DNA from 4 places in the Sphingobium rhizovicinum genome. Region 1 is predicted to be linked to each of the others. Evidence: riboswitches for the same ligand, from Rfam matches in the RefSeq annotation. Region 1 holds a riboswitch; each other region holds the start of a gene.

Region 1 (4,209 bases):
GCTTTACAGCCGTCATCTGCGTGTCGATGCCCGGCACGGGCGGGCTGAAAGCTGAACTTTCACCCGCTTGGCAAGCGGGTGACGCCGGGTTATGCCCGGCGTCGGCCGATGGGTTCACCCATTGGCCGCCGATCGCGCCGGTGCCTCGTGAGGGGCTTTAAAAGGGAATGCGGTGCGGGGGACTCGTCCCCCAAATCCGCGGCTGTCCCTGCAACTGTAAGCGGTGAGTGCGACGCATAGGCCTTTCTGAAATAAGGAAGGCAGCCACTGGGCCGGACGCTAAATCCTGCGAGGCCCGGGAAGGCCATGCGTCAAGCGTCGACCCGCGAGCCAGGAGACCTGCCGGCGTCTGGTCGCTCTTGCCCTGGTCCAGGGGATGGCCATGGCACGGTATCACTCCGTCTGAGCGACGAAAGAGCGGCGGGGGCCGCCTTGGAACCGTGCGTCGGTCGCTGATGGCGTCCGGTCGATGCGCGCTGGCCCCTGTCTTGTCGCATGATGCCGGGGTGTTTCCTTTTCCCATGACTGACATGTCCAAATCTTCGACGCCGCGCCTGCGGCATCGCGTGACCGGGTTGATGGCCGCGCTGATCGCGGCGAATATCGCCGTTTGGCTATGGGCCTTTGCCCAATTTCATGACCAGCCATTGATGCTGGGGACGGCGCTGCTCGCCTGGGGGCTGGGGCTGCGCCATGCGGTGGATGCCGATCATATCGCTGCGATCGACAATGTGACGCGCAAGCTGATGCAGGATGGGCAGCGGCCGATCACCGTCGGCTTCTGGTTTGCGATCGGCCATTCGGCGATCATCGCTATCGCCTCCGTCACGATCGCGCTGACGGCCAGTGCGTTGGCCCGGTTCGAGAGTTTTCGCGAGGTTGGCGGGATCGTGGCGACCGGCGTGTCGGCGACCTTCCTGTTCGCGATCGCGGCGATGAACCTGATGATCCTGCGGTCGGTGTGGAAGAGCTTTGCCCATGTCCGGGCGGGCGGCGCCTATGTCGAGGAGGATCTGGACCTGTTGCTGGGCAATCGCGGGCTGTTGGCGCGCCTGTTCCGGCCGATGTTCCGGCTGGTCAGCGCAAGCTGGCATATGGCGCCGCTGGGCTTCATCTTCGGTCTGGGCTTCGATACCGCGACGGAAGTGGCGATATTGGGCCTGTCTGCCAGTCAGGCCGCCGATGGCATGGCGATCGGCACGATCCTGGTGCTGCCCGCTTTGTTCGCCGCCGGCATGGCGCTGGTCGATACGGCGGACGGGGTGGTGATGCTGGGCGCCTATGAATGGGCGTTCGTGAAGCCGATCCGCAAACTCTATTACAATATCACCATCACCCTGATTTCGGCGCTGGTCGCGATCGTCATCGGCGGGATCGAGGCGATGGCGCTGATCGGCGACAAGCTGGGGCTGGAGGGTGGCCCTTGGCGGATCGCGGCGGAACTGGGCGAGAATTTCAACAGTCTGGGTTTTGCCATTATCGGCCTGTTCATCCTCTGCTGGGTGCTGAGTTTCGGCATTTATCGTTGGAAACGCTTTGACGAGATCGAAGTGCGGACGGCTGGTTGAACAGCGTTGGCTTGGCGGCCGATTTGGTTTAGGGCGACGAACATTGATCGCGCCGGTGCCCCGTAAGGGGCTTTAAATGGGAATGCGGTGAGAGGGGCTTGCCTCCTCAATTCCGCGGCTGTCCCTGCAACTGTAAGCGGCGAGCGCGATGCGCATGCTCTCCTTGCGAGAGCGGCCACTGGACCCCAAAAGGTCTGGGAAGGCGCGCATCAAGCCTTGACCCGCGAGCCAGGAGACCTGCCGGCGTCTGGTCGCTCTTGCTCTGGTCCAGGGGATGGCCATGGCACGGTAGTTTCTTCCGTCTGAGCGACGAAATCGTGTGGCTGGGGCTACACGGTGCGGGATGCCGGGCGCCCTGTCGCGTCCGCCCGTCGTCGCGCGTCGGTCGGCGTCTCTTGGGGATGCCGGCAAGCCCCGCCTGTCGTCGTTTGGCGCGCGGGAGAATAACATGTCCGATCTGGCCAAGCTGCCGGTCACTATCGTCACCGGCTTTCTGGGTGCCGGCAAGACCACGCTGATCAGCCATCTGATCCGCAATGCCGGCGGGCGTCGGCTCGCGGTGGTCGTCAATGAATTCGGCACTTTGGGTGTGGATGGCGACATATTGAAAAGCTGCGCCATTCCCGATTGCCCGGCGGAAAATATCGTCGAACTGGCCAATGGCTGCATCTGTTGCACCGTCGCCGATGATTTCATCCCCACGGTCGAGGCGCTGCTGGCGCTGGAGCCGAGGCCCGACCATATATTGATCGAAACCTCAGGGCTGGCGCTGCCCAAGCCGTTGCTCAAGGCGTTCGACTGGCCGGCGATCCGGTCGCGCATCACCGTGGACGGCGTGATCGCGCTGGCCGATGCGGAGGCGGTGGCGGACGGGCGGTTCGCGCCCGATCTGGAAGCGCTGGAGGCGCAGCGTCTGGCTGATCCGGGCATCGACCATGAAACGCCGCTGTCCGAAGTGTTCGAGGATCAACTGGCCTGCGCCGACATGGTGCTGCTGACCAAGGCGGACCTTGCCGGGCCGGAAGGCGTCGCCGCCGCGCGGGCGGTGATTGCGGCCGAAACGCCGCGTCCCTTACCGGTGATCGAACTGGTCGAAGGGGTGATCGACCCGCGCGTGCTGCTGGGCCTGAATGCGGCGGCGGAGGATGATCTGGCTGCGCGTCCATCGCACCATGATGGCGAGGATGATCATGAGCATGAGGATTTCGACAGTATCGTCCTGACGCTGGGCGAGATTGCCGATCCGGCTGACCTGACTGCGCGGATCGAGCGGCTGGCGCGCGAGCAGCAGATTTTGCGGGTGAAGGGCTATGCGGCGGTGGCCGGCAAGCCGATGCGCCTGCTGGTGCAGGCGGTCGGCGCGCGGGTGCGGCACCAGTATGACCGGCCCTGGCGGCCTGGCGAAGCGCGTGCAACGGCTTTGGTGGTGATCGCCGAGCATGATCGCATCGATGAGGCTGCGATCCGGGCCGTGCTGGAAGGCTGAGCTACCCCGATGCACGTCATCTTCCGCGAGACCCATGGGATCGAGGAAGCGGCTGTCCCGCAGGATCTGGGGCAGACGCCTGCCGATCTTGTCTTCCTGTCCTTTTCGGACAGCGATCTGGCCGCCTTTGCGGCGGGTTGGCATGGCGCGCGCGGCGTGTTGCCGACACTGCGGCTCGCCAATCTGGCGGCGCTGACGCATCCGCTGTCGGTCGATACCTATATCGAACGGACGCTCTTCGGGGCGAAGGCGATCCTGATCCGGCTGATCGGGGGGGCATCCTACTGGACCTATGGCCTGCAACAGGTCGAGGCGCTGGCGCTGACGCGGGGGATCGCGCTGGCGGTGCTGCCGGGGGACGGGCGGCCCGATGCGCGGCTGGAGGCGGCCTCGACCGTGCCGGCTGCGACGTTGCGGGCACTTGCGCGGCTATGTGACGAGGGCGGTGCGGTGGCGGCGCAGGTGGCGCTGGGGCTGCTGGCGGGTGCTGCGGGACTAGGTGGGGCGGAGTCGCCGATTGCGTCTTTGCCGATGGTCGGGGCGTGGGATGGCGATCTGGCGTCTCCGGCGGTTTTCGAAAGCCGGACGGATCGGCCACGCATCCTGCTGGTCTTCTATCGTTCCTATCTGACGGCTGCGGATACCCAGCCATTCGAGGCGCTGCGCGATGCCTTTGCCGGGCGGGGCTTCGACATGGTGGGGCTGTTCGCGCCCTCGCTCAAACCGGTTGAAATACGGGATCAGATTGCGGACTGGGTGAAGGCCTATGCGCCCGCCGCGATCATTAATGCCACCGCCTTTTCCGCGCGGGGAGAGGATGGCACGACCCCGCTCGATGGCGCGGGCGTGCCGGTGTTCCAGCTGGCGCTGGCGACATCGGGACGGCAGGCGTGGCAGGAGTCGGCGCGGGGCCTGTCGCCCGCTGACCTCGCTATGCATGTCGTCCTGCCCGAAGTGGATGGGCGGCTGTTTGCCGGGGTGGCGAGTTTCAAGGAAGCGCAGGCGCGCGACCCGGCGCTGGAATTTGCGCGCGGCGCGCATCGGGCGGACCCGGCACGGATCGCGGCCATTGTGGACCGGGTGGCGGCTTGGGTACATCTGCGCCAGCGCCCGGTGGCGGAGCGGAAACTGGCGCTGATCCTGTCGACCTATCCC
Region 2 (4,209 bases), on a different contig from region 1:
CGCGCAGGGGCAGGCGCTGTTCTTCCAGAATTGCGCTATCTGCCACAGCAATCAGTTGCGCTCCACCGCGCCCGATCTGCGCCGGATGCAGCCGGCGACGCATGATGTCTTCGCGCCGATCGTGCGGGAGGGGGTGTTGCTGCCCGGCGGGATGCCGCGCTGGGATGACCTGCTGAGCGTTCAGGATGTGGATGCGATCCACGCCTGGCTGATCGACGAACAGGGCAAGCTGCACGCACGCGAAACGAAGATGCGGGCGGCGGGCCAGCCGATCGACGCGCCCAGCGCCGCCATCATGTCCAATTTCTAGGAATGATCATGGAAGAGACGGATCTCATCGTCGTTGGCGGCGGGTCGGCGGGATGCGCCATGGCCGGGCGGCTCGCCGAAGCGGGCCTTGCCGTCGCGCTGATCGAGGCGGGCGGGACCGACCGGCATATGCGATCGCGCATCCCGGCGCTGACCAGCGCGATCGTCCAGAACCCGGCCTATGACTGGTGTTATCAGGTGGAGCCGGACCCGTCGCTGGGCGGGCGGGCGGACATCTGGCCGGCGGGCAGGATGCTGGGCGGGGGCAGCGCGCTCAACGGCATGATGTTCATTCGTGGCCATCGCTGGGATTATGACGAATGGGCGCGGCAGGGCGTGGCGGGCTGGGATTATGAAGCGGTCCTGCCCTATTTCCGGCGGCTGGAGGATAATGAGCGCGGCGCCGACACATGGCGCGGCGCGGGTGGGCCGATTGCGGTGTCGGAAGGCCGTGCGCGTTATCCGATTACCGATCAATGGATCGCCGCGGCGCAGGCGGCAGGCATCGCCCGATCGCCAGACCTGAATGGCGAAAGCGCCGAGGGCGTCGATTATGTGCAGGTATCGCAGCGGGGCGGTGAGCGCTGTTCGGCGGCGCGAGGCTATCTGCACGAACGGCGTGGCGGCAAAGCGCCCGCCATCCTGCTGGGCGCGCAATTGCTGCGTATCCTGATCGACAATAATCGCGCCATCGGCATCGTCTATTGGCAGGATGGCGTCGAAAAGATGCTGCGCGCGCGTCATGGCGTGGTGCTGAGCGCCGGCGCGATGAACACGCCGCGCCTGCTGATGCTGTCGGGCATCGGTCCGGCCGATCATCTGCGCGCTCATGGCATTGATGTCGTGCGCGATCTGCCCGGCGTCGGCGGCAATTTGCAGGATCATGTCGGCACCCATGTCGTCAACGAAGTCGATGTGAGGACGCTGAACAGCGATGCGCAGGGACTGCGCGGAGCATGGCAGTTGTTGCGCTATGCGCTTGCCCGGCGGGGCGCGCTGACCACGGCGATCGGCCACGCCCAGGCGTTCGTGAAAAGCCGGTCGGATTTGCCCGCGCCCAATCTCCAGATCAGCTTCGCCGCCTTCGCGTTCGACTTTGATGCGCGGGGCCGGCTGATGCTGCGCAAGACGCCGTCCGTCTCGACGCTGGTCGGATTGATGCGGCCCAGTCATCGCGGACGGATCAGCCTGCGATCGGCCGATGCTTTCGCGCCGCCGAAGATCGCGCATCGCCAGCTGGGCAGCGACGATGACATCGACCAGATCGTCGAGGGGATCGGCATCGCCCGGTCGATCCTGCGTGAGACACCGATTGCGACACATATAATAGATGAATTGCGGCCCGGACCTGACCTGACCGATCCGCAACAGTTGCGCGCCTATGTGAAGATGGCGTCGATCCCGCTCTATCACCCGGTCGGCACGGCGAAGATGGGCAGGGCGGACGATCCGCAGGCGGTGGTCGATGCCGATCTGGCGGTGATCGGCATTGACGGCCTGTGGGTGGCCGATGCCTCGGTCATGCCGACGCTGCCGGCGGGCAACACCAATGCGACGGCGATCATGATTGGCGACAAGGGCGCGGACCATGTCCTCAAGCGCCTTGATCGCCCCAGCCAAGTCCGATAGGGCCGGCGCTGCGTCCGGTTCCCCGCAAGGGGATCAAAAGGGAACGGGGTTCAAGACCCCGGCTGCCCCTGCAACTGTGAGCGGCGAGCCAGCGAGGCACAAGCCATTGGGACGCCTGTCCCGAGAAGGCGCTTCGCCCCGGCATTGACCCGCAAGCCAGGAGACCTGCCGGCCGTGGTCGTTCTTCGACCGGACAGGGTGTGCCGGGCGAACGGGGTCATCCCTCGCGCAACGACGAGCCGACCGTGCGGGAGCGCGGCGGGGATGTCGTGCGCGTGAAGTGCATTGCATCGTCGTTTCGTCGCCGCGCGGTCCTGTCACGGACCGGGGATCATGATGCGCGCGTCATTTATATATAGATTTTCCAGCCAGAGGCCGGCCTGAGCCATGTTGCGGCCGGTCGAGGATGTGCCCGCAGTGGTGGTGTGCAACAGCTGTCGCCATTCGCCCGATGCGCGCGAGGATGCGGAAGGCGTGCGCGGCGGCGCGCGGCTGGCGGAAGCATTGCGGCGGGTGAAGGCCCAGTCGCCCCGCTATGAGGGTGTCGCAGTGCAGGACATGCCCTGCCTGTTCGCCTGTTCGGAGCATTGCACCGTCCATCTGCGCGCGCCGGGCAAAGTCGGTTATGTGTTGGGGCGCTTCACCCCCGATGAGGAGGCTGCGCGCGCGATCCTGGACTATGCCGCCCATTATGCGGAGAGCGAGCATGGCCGCGTGCCCTTTGCCGACTGGCCGCAGGGGGTGAAGGGTCATTTCATCGTCCGCACCCCGCCGCCCGGTTTCGTCGCGACATGAGCCGCTTTCCAACCGTCGCCGCGTTCGAGGCGGCGCTGGCGTCGCTGCCCGGCCCGGATCAGGCGGCGCGCGATGCCGCCGCCGCGCGACAGATGCAACTGACCAAGCCGGCCGGATCGCTGGGCCGGCTGGAAGACATTGCGTTGTTCATGGCGGGATGGCAGGGGCGGGCGCGGCCGCGGATCGACCATGGCCTGGCGCTGGTCTTCGCCGGCAATCATGGCGTGACCCGGCATGGGGTCAGCGCCTTTCCTGCAGAAGTGACGGCGCAGATGGTGGCCAATTTCGCCGCCGGGGGCGCGGCTATCAACGCGCTGGCCGGGGCGGCGGGACTGGACCTGCGTATCGTGCCGATCGATCTGGACCGGCCGACGGCGGACTTCACGGTCGAACCGGCGATGAGCGAGGCGCAATGTCTGGCGGCGATCAATGCGGGAGCCGATGCGGTCGATCCGTCGCTGGACCTGTTGTTGCTGGGCGAAATGGGCATTGGCAACACTACGGCGGCGGCGGCGCTGTGCCTGCGCAGTTTCGGCGGTACGGCGCAGAATTGGGTTGGCGCAGGCACCGGGGTTGGGGCGCATGGCCAGATGGTCAAGCGACAGGTGCTCGACCTTGCCATGGCCTGCCATGCCGATTTGCCCAGAACGCCGTTCGAAACGCTGCGCTGCGTGGGCGGGCGTGAAATCGCGGCGATGGCCGGGGCGATGCTGGCGGCGCGGCATCATCTTATTCCCGTGGTGCTGGACGGCTTTGTCTGTTCTGCTGCGCTGGGGGCGATGGCGGCAGGGGCACCGGACATTTGCAACCATGTGATCGCCGGCCATCGTTCGGCCGAAGCGGCACATGGACGCCTGCTAAAACGGCTGGTGCTGACGCCGCTGCTGGACCTGGGCATGCGGCTGGGTGAGGGCAGCGGCGGCGCGGTTGCGGTTGCGGTGATGCGGTCCGCGCTGGCGATGCATGACCAGATGGCGACCTTTGCCGACGCGGGCGTGTCGGCCGGTTGATGCAAAGCGTGCTGCTCCACCTGATGCGGCATGGCGCGCCGGCGGAAACGGGGCGGTTGCTGGGACATGGCGACTGGCCTTCGACCGATGCGGGGATCGCCGCCTGTCGGGCGCGGGCGAAGGGGCTGGATGTGGCGGCGATCCAGTGTTCCGACCTGTCGCGTACGGCGCAGGCGGCGGCGGCGATCGCGCAGGATTGCGGCCTGACGCCCCGGATCGACGTGCGATGGCGGGAGCTGGATTTTGGCGCGTGGGACGGCGCCGATCCGGCGACGCTGGACGCGGGTGCGCTGGCGCAATTCCATGCCGACCCTGACGCTAGCCCGCCGCCCGGAGGCGAGCGCTGGTCGGCGCTGGTGGCGCGGGTCGGCGCGGCGATTGCCGATCTGTCGGCCGAACCGGCATTGATCGTCACCCATGGCGGGGCGATGCGCGCGGCGCTGGCCAGCCTGTGCGGTTTCGACCA
Region 3 (4,209 bases), on a different contig from region 1:
TGCGCATGCGCAGGGCGATGCTGGCGCCTTCGACGAACTGGAACCGGAACCCTGCGTCGGTCAGCGCATAAGCGGGCACGACCCGGCTGTTCGCCGCGTCCTGATAGCGTTTGCCGACATAGCTGACGCCGCCATCCACGACCCAGCCCTTTGCAAATTCCCAACTGACAAAAGCGTTGGCCGTTCGGGTCGCGACATTGCTGGGCCGGTTGCCGGCCCGCTGGAACAGGACGCCGCCCACGGATTCGGCGAAATCGTCATAGCGCGCCCGCAGCAGCGCGCCGTTCAGCGTGATGTTGACGCGGTCGACCGGCTCCAGAAACAGCGATGCTTCCACCCCGCGCGAACTTTGCTGGCCAACCTGCACCTGGATGGTCGGGATCAGCGGGTCGGACGTCAGCAGTTTGCGCTTGACGATGTCATAGACCGCCAGCGTCCACTGGCCCCGTGCGCCCCAGAAGATATGCTTGATTCCTGCTTCATATTGGCGCCCGGTCGACAGATCGAAATCGCTCTGCGCGACGCTGGTCGACACCAGCGCGCCGACCGGATCGGCGGCGGTCGCATATTGGCCATAGAGGGACAGGCTGGGCATCGGATTATAGACCGCGCCCACGCGCCAGGTGACGGCATCGGGCGTGGCGGTGAAGTTGTTCGCCGCATTCACATAGTCGGTCTTGGTGATTTCCGGCCGGTCATAACGCAGCCCGCCGACGAGCGAAAACTGGTCGCTGAATTTCAGCCGGTCTTCGGTAAAGATCGAAAACTGGCGGATGCGATTGGTGTAGCGCGCCTTCGTCACTGCTCCGGGTTGATGGATGAACAGGCCGGGAACCGGGTTTGCGGCGTCAACCAACCGGGTGGCGGTGTTGCCGCTGTTGCTGACATTTTTGTAGCTGATGCGATTGACGTCGAAGCCAACGACCAGCCGGTTTTCCAGACCGGCCAGGTCATGATCCAGATTGGCGGTGGTGCGGTTCCCGGTCTGCTTCTGGATATGATAAAGTTCCAGGAAGCTGCTCTGCCGCACCTGCGCGGGGGTCGTGGCAGTGGCCGGGATGTAGGTCAGATTTTCCGCATTCTTCCAATATTTATTGGCGCAGAGATGGTAGAAGCTGCTGCGAATGGTCAATGCGTCCGACACGCTCCATTCGACCTTTGCCTGGCTCCAGTTGTCGCGGAAACGCAGGCTGGCGTCGGTCACATTATAGTTATTCTTCCGCAGCGATCGGTCGAGTTGGCCATTGACCAGCGGCACGCCGAACCAGGTCCGGGGATTTTGATCGCTGAAGTCGTGGGACAGGGTGATGCTGAGGTTGTTTGCAGGCTTCAGCCGGATCGCCCCGGCCAGAGCCAGCGCATCATTGTCGCCCCGATCCATCCAGCCTTCCGACCGGCGGAAGCTGGCGTCGGCGCGATAGGACAGGCCTTCGCTGATGGGACCGCCGGCACCGGCCGCAACATTGAAGCTGTCGAAGGAGGAAAGGCCGATCCGCCCACTCACCTGCATATCGTCGGACGGCTGCTTGCGGACCACATTGACCGCCCCGCCAATGGCGCCCTCACCATAGAGGACGGAGGCAGGCCCCCGCAAAATTTCCACGCTCTGCGCCATCCACGGATCGGCCGGGAAGGTGAGCGTGTTATTATACATGCGCATCCCGTCATAGAGCGTCATCACCGAATTCTGGCCGGTGAAGCCGCGCGACGAGAGGCCAAAGCCGAACACGCCCGACGTGTTGACGATGCCGGTCGCGCGGGCGGCCGCATCCTGAATGGTCAAATCGCCGCGCAGACGAATGGCGTCGCCATCCAGCGTCTCCACGCTGGCGGGCATTTCCAGCGCGGTGAGGCCAAGCCGGCTGGCGCCTTGCGACTTCATATTCAGGCGCAGCGGGTCCACAACCCCGGTCACGACGATGGTGGAGGCTTCGCCATCCGCTCCTTCGGCGGCAGGCTGGGCCAGAACGACAGGCGTGCATAGTGAAAAGGCCGCGAGCGCAGCCGATGTGAACTTCAACATTATAATCCCCCGTCGGCGTCGCACGACATATGGGCGGGGGCGTGCCGTTCACGAACGGTCGGCAGCCGGCATCGGCCGGACGCCAGGGGCGACCGACACACAGCGTCCGATGCGGCCCCAGCCGCTCGTTCGTCGCTCAGACGGAGTTCACCGTGCCGCGGCCATCCCCTGGACCAGGGCAAGAGCGACCAGACGCCGGCAGGTCTCCTGGCTCATGGGTCATCGCTTGATATACGGCCTTCCCAGGCCTCGCAGGATTTAGCGTCCGGCCCAGTGGCTGGCGGATCGGGCTTCATGCCGTCCGCACCTGTATATCGCGCTCGCCACTTACAGTTGCAGGGACAGCCTCGGATTCGGAGGGCTTTCACCCTCCTCACCGCGTTCCCATTTTAATCCCCGTCTCCGGGGAACCGACGCGATCTTCGCCCTCATCCTGCCGAAACAGGTCAAGGACAAGGCTCCTTATGATGCAAGCCGGTCCTGCGCAAGTCATCGTTCCCGATTGCGCAGTCGTTCCTTCTCTTCGGTCTGCCATACGGTGTCGCCGGTCTGCCAACTGGACGGGCAGCCGGCACAATCCTTCATCCACGCATCCTGAAACACGGCAAAGCGGATGCGGGATGCGTCCATGGTCGCCCGTTCCAGATTGGCTTCATAGAATTTGGCCTCCAGCAGATCGGCGTGGATCAGCTTCGCCTCCCTGAACGAAGCCCCTTTCAGCAGCGCCTTTTCCAGCGTCGCCGCAGTCAGATCGGCGCCGTCGAACATGGCGTGGCCGGCGCGCGCAAAGGCCAGATTGGCCCCGCGCAGCGACGCGCCGTTCAGCCGCGCGCCATTCAGGAACGTCATGGACATATCCGCGCCATCAAGATCCGCGCCGTCGAGATTGGCGCCTGTCAGATTGGCATGCCGCATGTCCGCACGCGACAATTTGGCCCCGTGCAGGTCCGCGCCGGTCAGGTCCGCATTGGCGAGATCGGCAAAGCGCAAATCCGCGCCGGCGCAGGACGCATGGGGGACGATGGTGCATCCGTTCACGACCCATGGCGTCGGGCGCTCCTCCACATTGACGATCTTTTGCTGGGCGAAGGCAGGGGCGGCGACAGAAGCGGCCAGCAGGACAAGGCAGGCAAGGCGCATGGGAAGATCCGATCCATGGCGAAAACAGGATGAGGAAATGGGGTGCCCGGCCGGAGGCGCGAGGGAGGTCGCGGTCCGGCCGGGCGCTTCGCACGGAGTGTCGGGCTCCGCGCCAAGATCATCAGGCTTCGGGCAGTTCGAACACCCAGAAGGAGCCGCCCTGGCTGACCGTTCGCGTGAGGTCGGCCATGTCCCCGCCCCATAGCGGCACGGCGCCGCCATAGCCGGAAGCGAGGCCGATATATTGCTTGCCATCCTCTTCCCAGACGATCGGCACGGACACCACGCCGGAGCCGGTCTGGAATTTCCAGAGTTCCTCGCCGGTCTTGGCATTGAAGATCTTTACATAGCCATCGCTGGTGCCCTGAATGACGATATTGCCCTTGGTGGTGACGTTGCCGCCCCATAACGGCAGATGCTCCTTGGCTTCCCAGGCGATCTTGCCGGTCCTGGGGTCCATGGCCCGCAGCACGCCGACATGATCGTCGAACTGCTTACGGATGCGGAAGCCCTGACCCAGATAGGCGGCACCCTTGTTATAGGTGACATTTTCGGTCCAGTAATCTTCCGACCAGTCGTTCGACGGGATGTAGAACAGGCCGGTGCCGGGGTTGTAGGACATGGGCATCCAGTTGGTCCCGCCCAGGAAGTTGGGCGTCACGCGGATGCTTTCGCCCTTGTCCTTGCCGGGCGCTGGCGGTGGGGGGCGCTGGCCCGGATTTTCGATCGGCCGGCCATTGGCGACATCCCATTTGCTGGCCCAGCTGATGTTGGGAACGAAGGGATAGATGCCGAGCGCGCTGCCCTTCTGCTTGCTGATCTTCCCGTCACGCTTGGTCAGCTTGTCGAGATCGGTCAGGAAGAAATAGCCGTTGCGGTCGGCATGGGCGCCGGCCCGGACCGTCTTGCCGTCCTTTTCCAGATCGAACAGCACGATCGGGTTGTTGCCCGAAAAGTCCCACGCATCATTGGGCGTATGCTGGAAGAAGCCGACCGGCTCCCCCGTCGAGGGTTCGATATAGACCTGCCCCGACGTATAGAGGCTG
Region 4 (4,209 bases), 1.3 Mb from region 1:
GGGTGCCGTCGCCGGTGCGCCGCCGGGCCAGTGGCGCACGCTGGGCGTCGCCAGCGCCGACAGCTATGCCGCGATCCTCGACCAGATCCGCCAAGTCGCCCACGCCGTCGGCCATGTCGACCGGGGCGAAGCGCTGATCGCGCGGATGAACCGCGACCTTGCCGCCCTGCCAAAGGCCCGGCGCGGCGGCGTGGCGGCTTATTATCAGCGGCGCGGCTATATGACCGGCACCGGCACCTTGATCGACGATCTGATGCATCGGGTCGGCCTCACCAACCTTGCCGCAAAACTCGGCAAGCCCGCGCTGGCGCAGGTTTCGCTGGAGGAGATGGTCGCTGCCCGGCCCGACTGGCTGATCGTGGAAAGCGCCACCGACCATGTGGTCGATCAGGGAACCGAAATGCTGCACCATCCCGCTCTCGCCCGCATCCCGCGCATCAGCCTGCCGCAAAGCTGGACCGTCTGCGGCGGCCCCGCCTATGTGCAGGCCGCACGCGCAATCACGACGCGCCTGAACGCGCCGCGCTGAAAGGGCGGGCATCACGCCCGCCCTTCCCTGCAATCGTCAGAAACGGACACGCACCCCGCCATAAGCGGCGCGGCCGAATGTGTTATAGCCATAGGCCGTGGCGTATCCTTCATCGAACAGATTGTCGATGCGGCCATAGACTTCCAGATGATCGCCAACCGGCAGGGACGCGCGCAGCCCGACCAGCGCATAGCCGTCCAGCCGCCGCGTATTGGCCGCATCGTCGAAACTGTCGCCGACCATGGTGACGGTCGCGCCGGTCGACAGGCCGAAGAACCAGTCATAATCGGCCGACAGGCTGACCGCATTGGCCGCGCGGCGGGCAAGGCGATTGCCATAGGTCGCCGCGCCAGCCGAACGATCGCGCGCGTCGACATAGCTGTAGCTGCCCGTCACCGTCAGCGCATCGACCGGCTTCAGCGCAACCGATGCTTCCACGCCCTTGGCCCGGGTGCGATCCAGATTGCCATAGGTATAGGTGACGTAATCATAATTGATCTGGTTGCGGGTATCGCGGCGGAAGGCCGTGACCGACAACTGCGCACGGCCGCCGGCCAGACTCTGATCCAGCCCAACGTCATAGCTTTTCGACCGTTCGGGCGTCAGCGCACGATTGCCGCTCCATGGATCATACAGCTGATAGAGCGACGGCGCCTTGAACCCTTCGCCATAGCTGACGCGGATATTGGTCGCGCCGCCATTGGGCGTGTAGTTGGCGTTCGCGCCAAAGGTGGTCGCGCCGCCGAACTGGCTATGATCGTCATGGCGCAGGCCGCCGGTGACGGCGAGGCCGGTGAAGGGCTTCACGATCGCCAGACCATAGACGCTGTCGATGTTGATCTTCGCGCTCGCGGTGTCGCCAAATCCGAAATAATCATAATCGGGCCGTTCATGCTCGTAACCGAAGACCAGCTTCGCCTGATCGACCGGGGCATAGACGCCCTCATATTCGAAGCGCAAATTGGTGCCCGAATAGCCATAATCCGGGTCGGTGCCGCGCACGAAATAATAGTCGCGGTCGTTGCGCATCCAGGTGACGGCCGCGCGGTTGGTCAGCTTGCCGTCCAGCAGCGCCAGATTGACGCCGGCATAGCCGACATATTGGTCGACCTTCGAAACGTCGCTGCTGTCGGCGGGCGCGCCGAAGAAGCTGTCATAATCGAGGTCGGCATAGATATAATAGCCGCGCAGGTCGAGGCTCAGAGTATCGGTGAAGGCCAGCTTCAGCCGGGCGTTGGTGGCGATATTCTCATAGCCATCCCGCTCGGTGCCGCCAGCGGCCGAGGAAATGCCGTCGGTGCGATAATAAGCCGCACCGATCCCGCCGGACGCAATACCGGCGGTGCCGGACACATCCGCCTTGGCATTGAGCGTATCGGCATAGCCATAATCGATCGAGGCATTGCCCGCGAAACCTTCGGCCGGCGTCCCGGTCATCAGGTTGACGACGCCGCCGATCGCCTGACTGCCATAGACGACCGAATTGGAGCCGCGCAGCACTTCGACCCGGCGGATATTGGCGGTCAGCAAATGGCCGAAATCATAGCCGTCGCCGATACCGCTGGGATCATTCACCTTCACCCCGTCGATCAGCACCAGAGTCTGCGTCGTTTCCGCTCCGCGCAGCGACACGCTGGTCACGCCGCCGGTCGATCCGTTGCGGTTGAAGCGCACGCCCGGCGTCGTCGCCAGCAGATCGACGATGTCGGTCGCCTGCCGCTGCTCGATCGTCTTCGCGTCGATGACGGTGATCGCCTGCCCTACTTCGTCGCGCGGCTGTTCGATGCCGGTGGCGGTGACGATGATCTCGTCCTCCTGCGCCAGTGCCGGTGTCGCAGCCAGCAAGGCCGCGAGCGATATTCCCATTTTCAACATATAAGCCCCTATGGCGTCGCATGGCGACTATCAGGGTCGGGGCGTCCGCGCAGGCGGTCGGATGTTGGAGGGATGACGCCATGTCCCGCCGCAACCCGATGCGGCCCCGGCCGCACGGCGTCGCTCGACGGAAAACCCACCGTGCCCCGGCCATCCCCTGGACCAAAGCAGAGCGACCAAGCGCCGGCAGGTCTCCTGGCTCGCGGGTCGTTGCACGATGCATCAGCCTTCCCGGATGGGCTCCAGTGGCCGGTCTTTCGACCCCATGCATCGCGCTATCCGCTTACAGTTGCAGGGACAGCCACGGAATTGGGCGCTCGCGCACCCGCACCGCATTCCCGTTTCAGCCCTCACGGGCACCGGCGCGATCTGTTTGCAGGAAAAGAACAACCCCTCCCCACGCGCGGCGCTGTACGGGAAAGCCGGGGCGAATCCAAGCAGGGCGCGATTAAAGCGCCACAGCGTTGCCCCGCAGCAACAGCGCGTCGGATCGGGCCAGCGCGACCAGCGGCAATCCCGCCGCCGCCGCGCGTTCCGTCGCCAGGCGGGTCGGCGCGGAAATGGTGACGAGCAGCGGGCAATCGGCCAGCGCCGCCTTCTCCACCAGTTCATAGGAGCAGCGTGAGGACAGCAGCGCAAAACCGCCATCCCAATCCATGCCCTGCCGCGCCATCGCGCCGATCAGCTTGTCGAACCCATTGTGCCGCCCGACATCCTCCCGCACCAGCCGGATCGCGCCATCCGCACCGACCAGCGCGGCGGCATGGGCGGCACCAGTGGCGGCGTTCAGGGGCTGATGATCGCGCAAAGCCTCCAGCGCATGGAAGATCGCGGCCCGGTCCGCCCGCGAAGTCGTCGTCACGCGCGGCAACGGCCGGATCGCCTGCTCCAGATTCTCGATCCCGCACAGGCCGCAACTACTATCCGACGCACGATGTCGCACCCGATCGAGCAACCCCTCGGTCCGGTGCGGCGGCAATGTCGCGCGGGCGATCACACCGCTGTCGGTACGATGCACATCGACGTCCAGCAGCGCATCCTCCCGCGTCATCAGTCGCTCGGCCAGACTGAACCCCTGCACCAGATCGCCAATATCGGTCGGCGTCGCCATCAGCACAGCATAGCCCGCGCCATTATATTCGATCACGACCGGCACTTCTTCCGCCAGTTGCCGATCGATCGGCGTGGCCGCGCCGTCCGGGGTGAGCCGGATGAAGGTCAGGTGGGTATTCGGCGGCAGAACATCATTCTCATCATGCATCCCCACAATCTATGGCCCGGCCCGACATGTAGCAATGCGCGTCCTGCACCACGGCTGATGCAGAATATCGGGCTGAAATATGCTATGCTCAGACCGCGCTGATGATGGAGGCGGATATGCGCAGTGGACCGATATTGGGCGCCGTGCTGGCTGGTGGAAGATCCAGCCGATTCGGCAGCGACAAGGCGCTGGCATTGCTCGACGGAAAAACCCTGCTCGATCATGCGATGGCCGGCCTTGCCCCCCATGTCGCTGACGTCGTGCTATGCGGACGCGAGGGCGGACTGGCGGATCGCCCGCATCCCGACATGGGGCCACTGGGCGGATTGAATGCAGCGCTGCATCATGCGCTGAGTCACGGATTTATCGGCGTGCTGACCACCGGCTGCGACATGCCATTCTACCCGGCGGAATTGCCCGCCGCGCTGATCGGCGACAAGCCTGCCGTGCTACAGGGCCAGCAACTGCTCGGCTGGTGGCCGGCAACATTGGCGTTCGAACTGGACGCGCATCTGGACGAAGAGAATAACCGATCCATCTATGG

The links. Region 1 has a riboswitch for cobalamin ahead of cobW (cobalamin biosynthesis protein CobW). Riboswitches for the same ligand answer to the same signal wherever they lie in the genome.
Region 2: linked by a shared signal. The riboswitch ahead of ACFOKF_RS23465 (DUF1636 domain-containing protein) and the one ahead of cobW (cobalamin biosynthesis protein CobW) in region 1 are both predicted to bind cobalamin.
Region 3: linked by a shared signal. The riboswitch ahead of ACFOKF_RS21130 (TonB-dependent receptor) and the one ahead of cobW (cobalamin biosynthesis protein CobW) in region 1 are both predicted to bind cobalamin.
Region 4: linked by a shared signal. The riboswitch ahead of ACFOKF_RS05645 (TonB-dependent receptor plug domain-containing protein) and the one ahead of cobW (cobalamin biosynthesis protein CobW) in region 1 are both predicted to bind cobalamin.

What each region holds. Positions count from the first base shown of each region.
Region 1 is NZ_JBHRVU010000004.1:2,172,286-2,176,494, reverse strand. It holds gene ACFOKF_RS11710 (DUF2339 domain-containing protein) at 1-55, shown strand, start outside; cobalamin riboswitch at 122-361, shown strand; gene ACFOKF_RS11705 (HoxN/HupN/NixA family nickel/cobalt transporter) at 531-1,568, shown strand; cobalamin riboswitch at 1,605-1,827, shown strand; gene cobW (cobalamin biosynthesis protein CobW) at 2,017-3,054, shown strand; gene cobN (cobaltochelatase subunit CobN) at 3,064-4,209, shown strand, end outside.
Region 2 is NZ_JBHRVU010000005.1:1,029,942-1,034,150, reverse strand. It holds gene ACFOKF_RS23475 (PQQ-dependent dehydrogenase, methanol/ethanol family) at 1-310, shown strand, start outside; gene ACFOKF_RS23470 (GMC family oxidoreductase) at 319-1,938, shown strand; cobalamin riboswitch at 1,937-2,125, shown strand; gene ACFOKF_RS23465 (DUF1636 domain-containing protein) at 2,326-2,733, shown strand; gene cobT (nicotinate-nucleotide--dimethylbenzimidazole phosphoribosyltransferase) at 2,730-3,743, shown strand; gene ACFOKF_RS23455 (histidine phosphatase family protein) at 3,743-4,209, shown strand, end outside.
Region 3 is NZ_JBHRVU010000005.1:534,524-538,732, forward strand. It holds gene ACFOKF_RS21130 (TonB-dependent receptor) at 1-2,023, opposite strand, end outside; cobalamin riboswitch at 2,204-2,453, opposite strand; gene ACFOKF_RS21135 (pentapeptide repeat-containing protein) at 2,513-3,163, opposite strand; gene ACFOKF_RS21140 (methanol/ethanol family PQQ-dependent dehydrogenase) at 3,285-4,209, opposite strand, start outside.
Region 4 is NZ_JBHRVU010000004.1:873,054-877,262, reverse strand. It holds gene ACFOKF_RS05650 (ABC transporter substrate-binding protein) at 1-529, shown strand, start outside; gene ACFOKF_RS05645 (TonB-dependent receptor plug domain-containing protein) at 566-2,404, opposite strand; cobalamin riboswitch at 2,573-2,783, opposite strand; gene fdhD (formate dehydrogenase accessory sulfurtransferase FdhD) at 2,853-3,665, opposite strand; gene mobA (molybdenum cofactor guanylyltransferase) at 3,782-4,209, shown strand, end outside.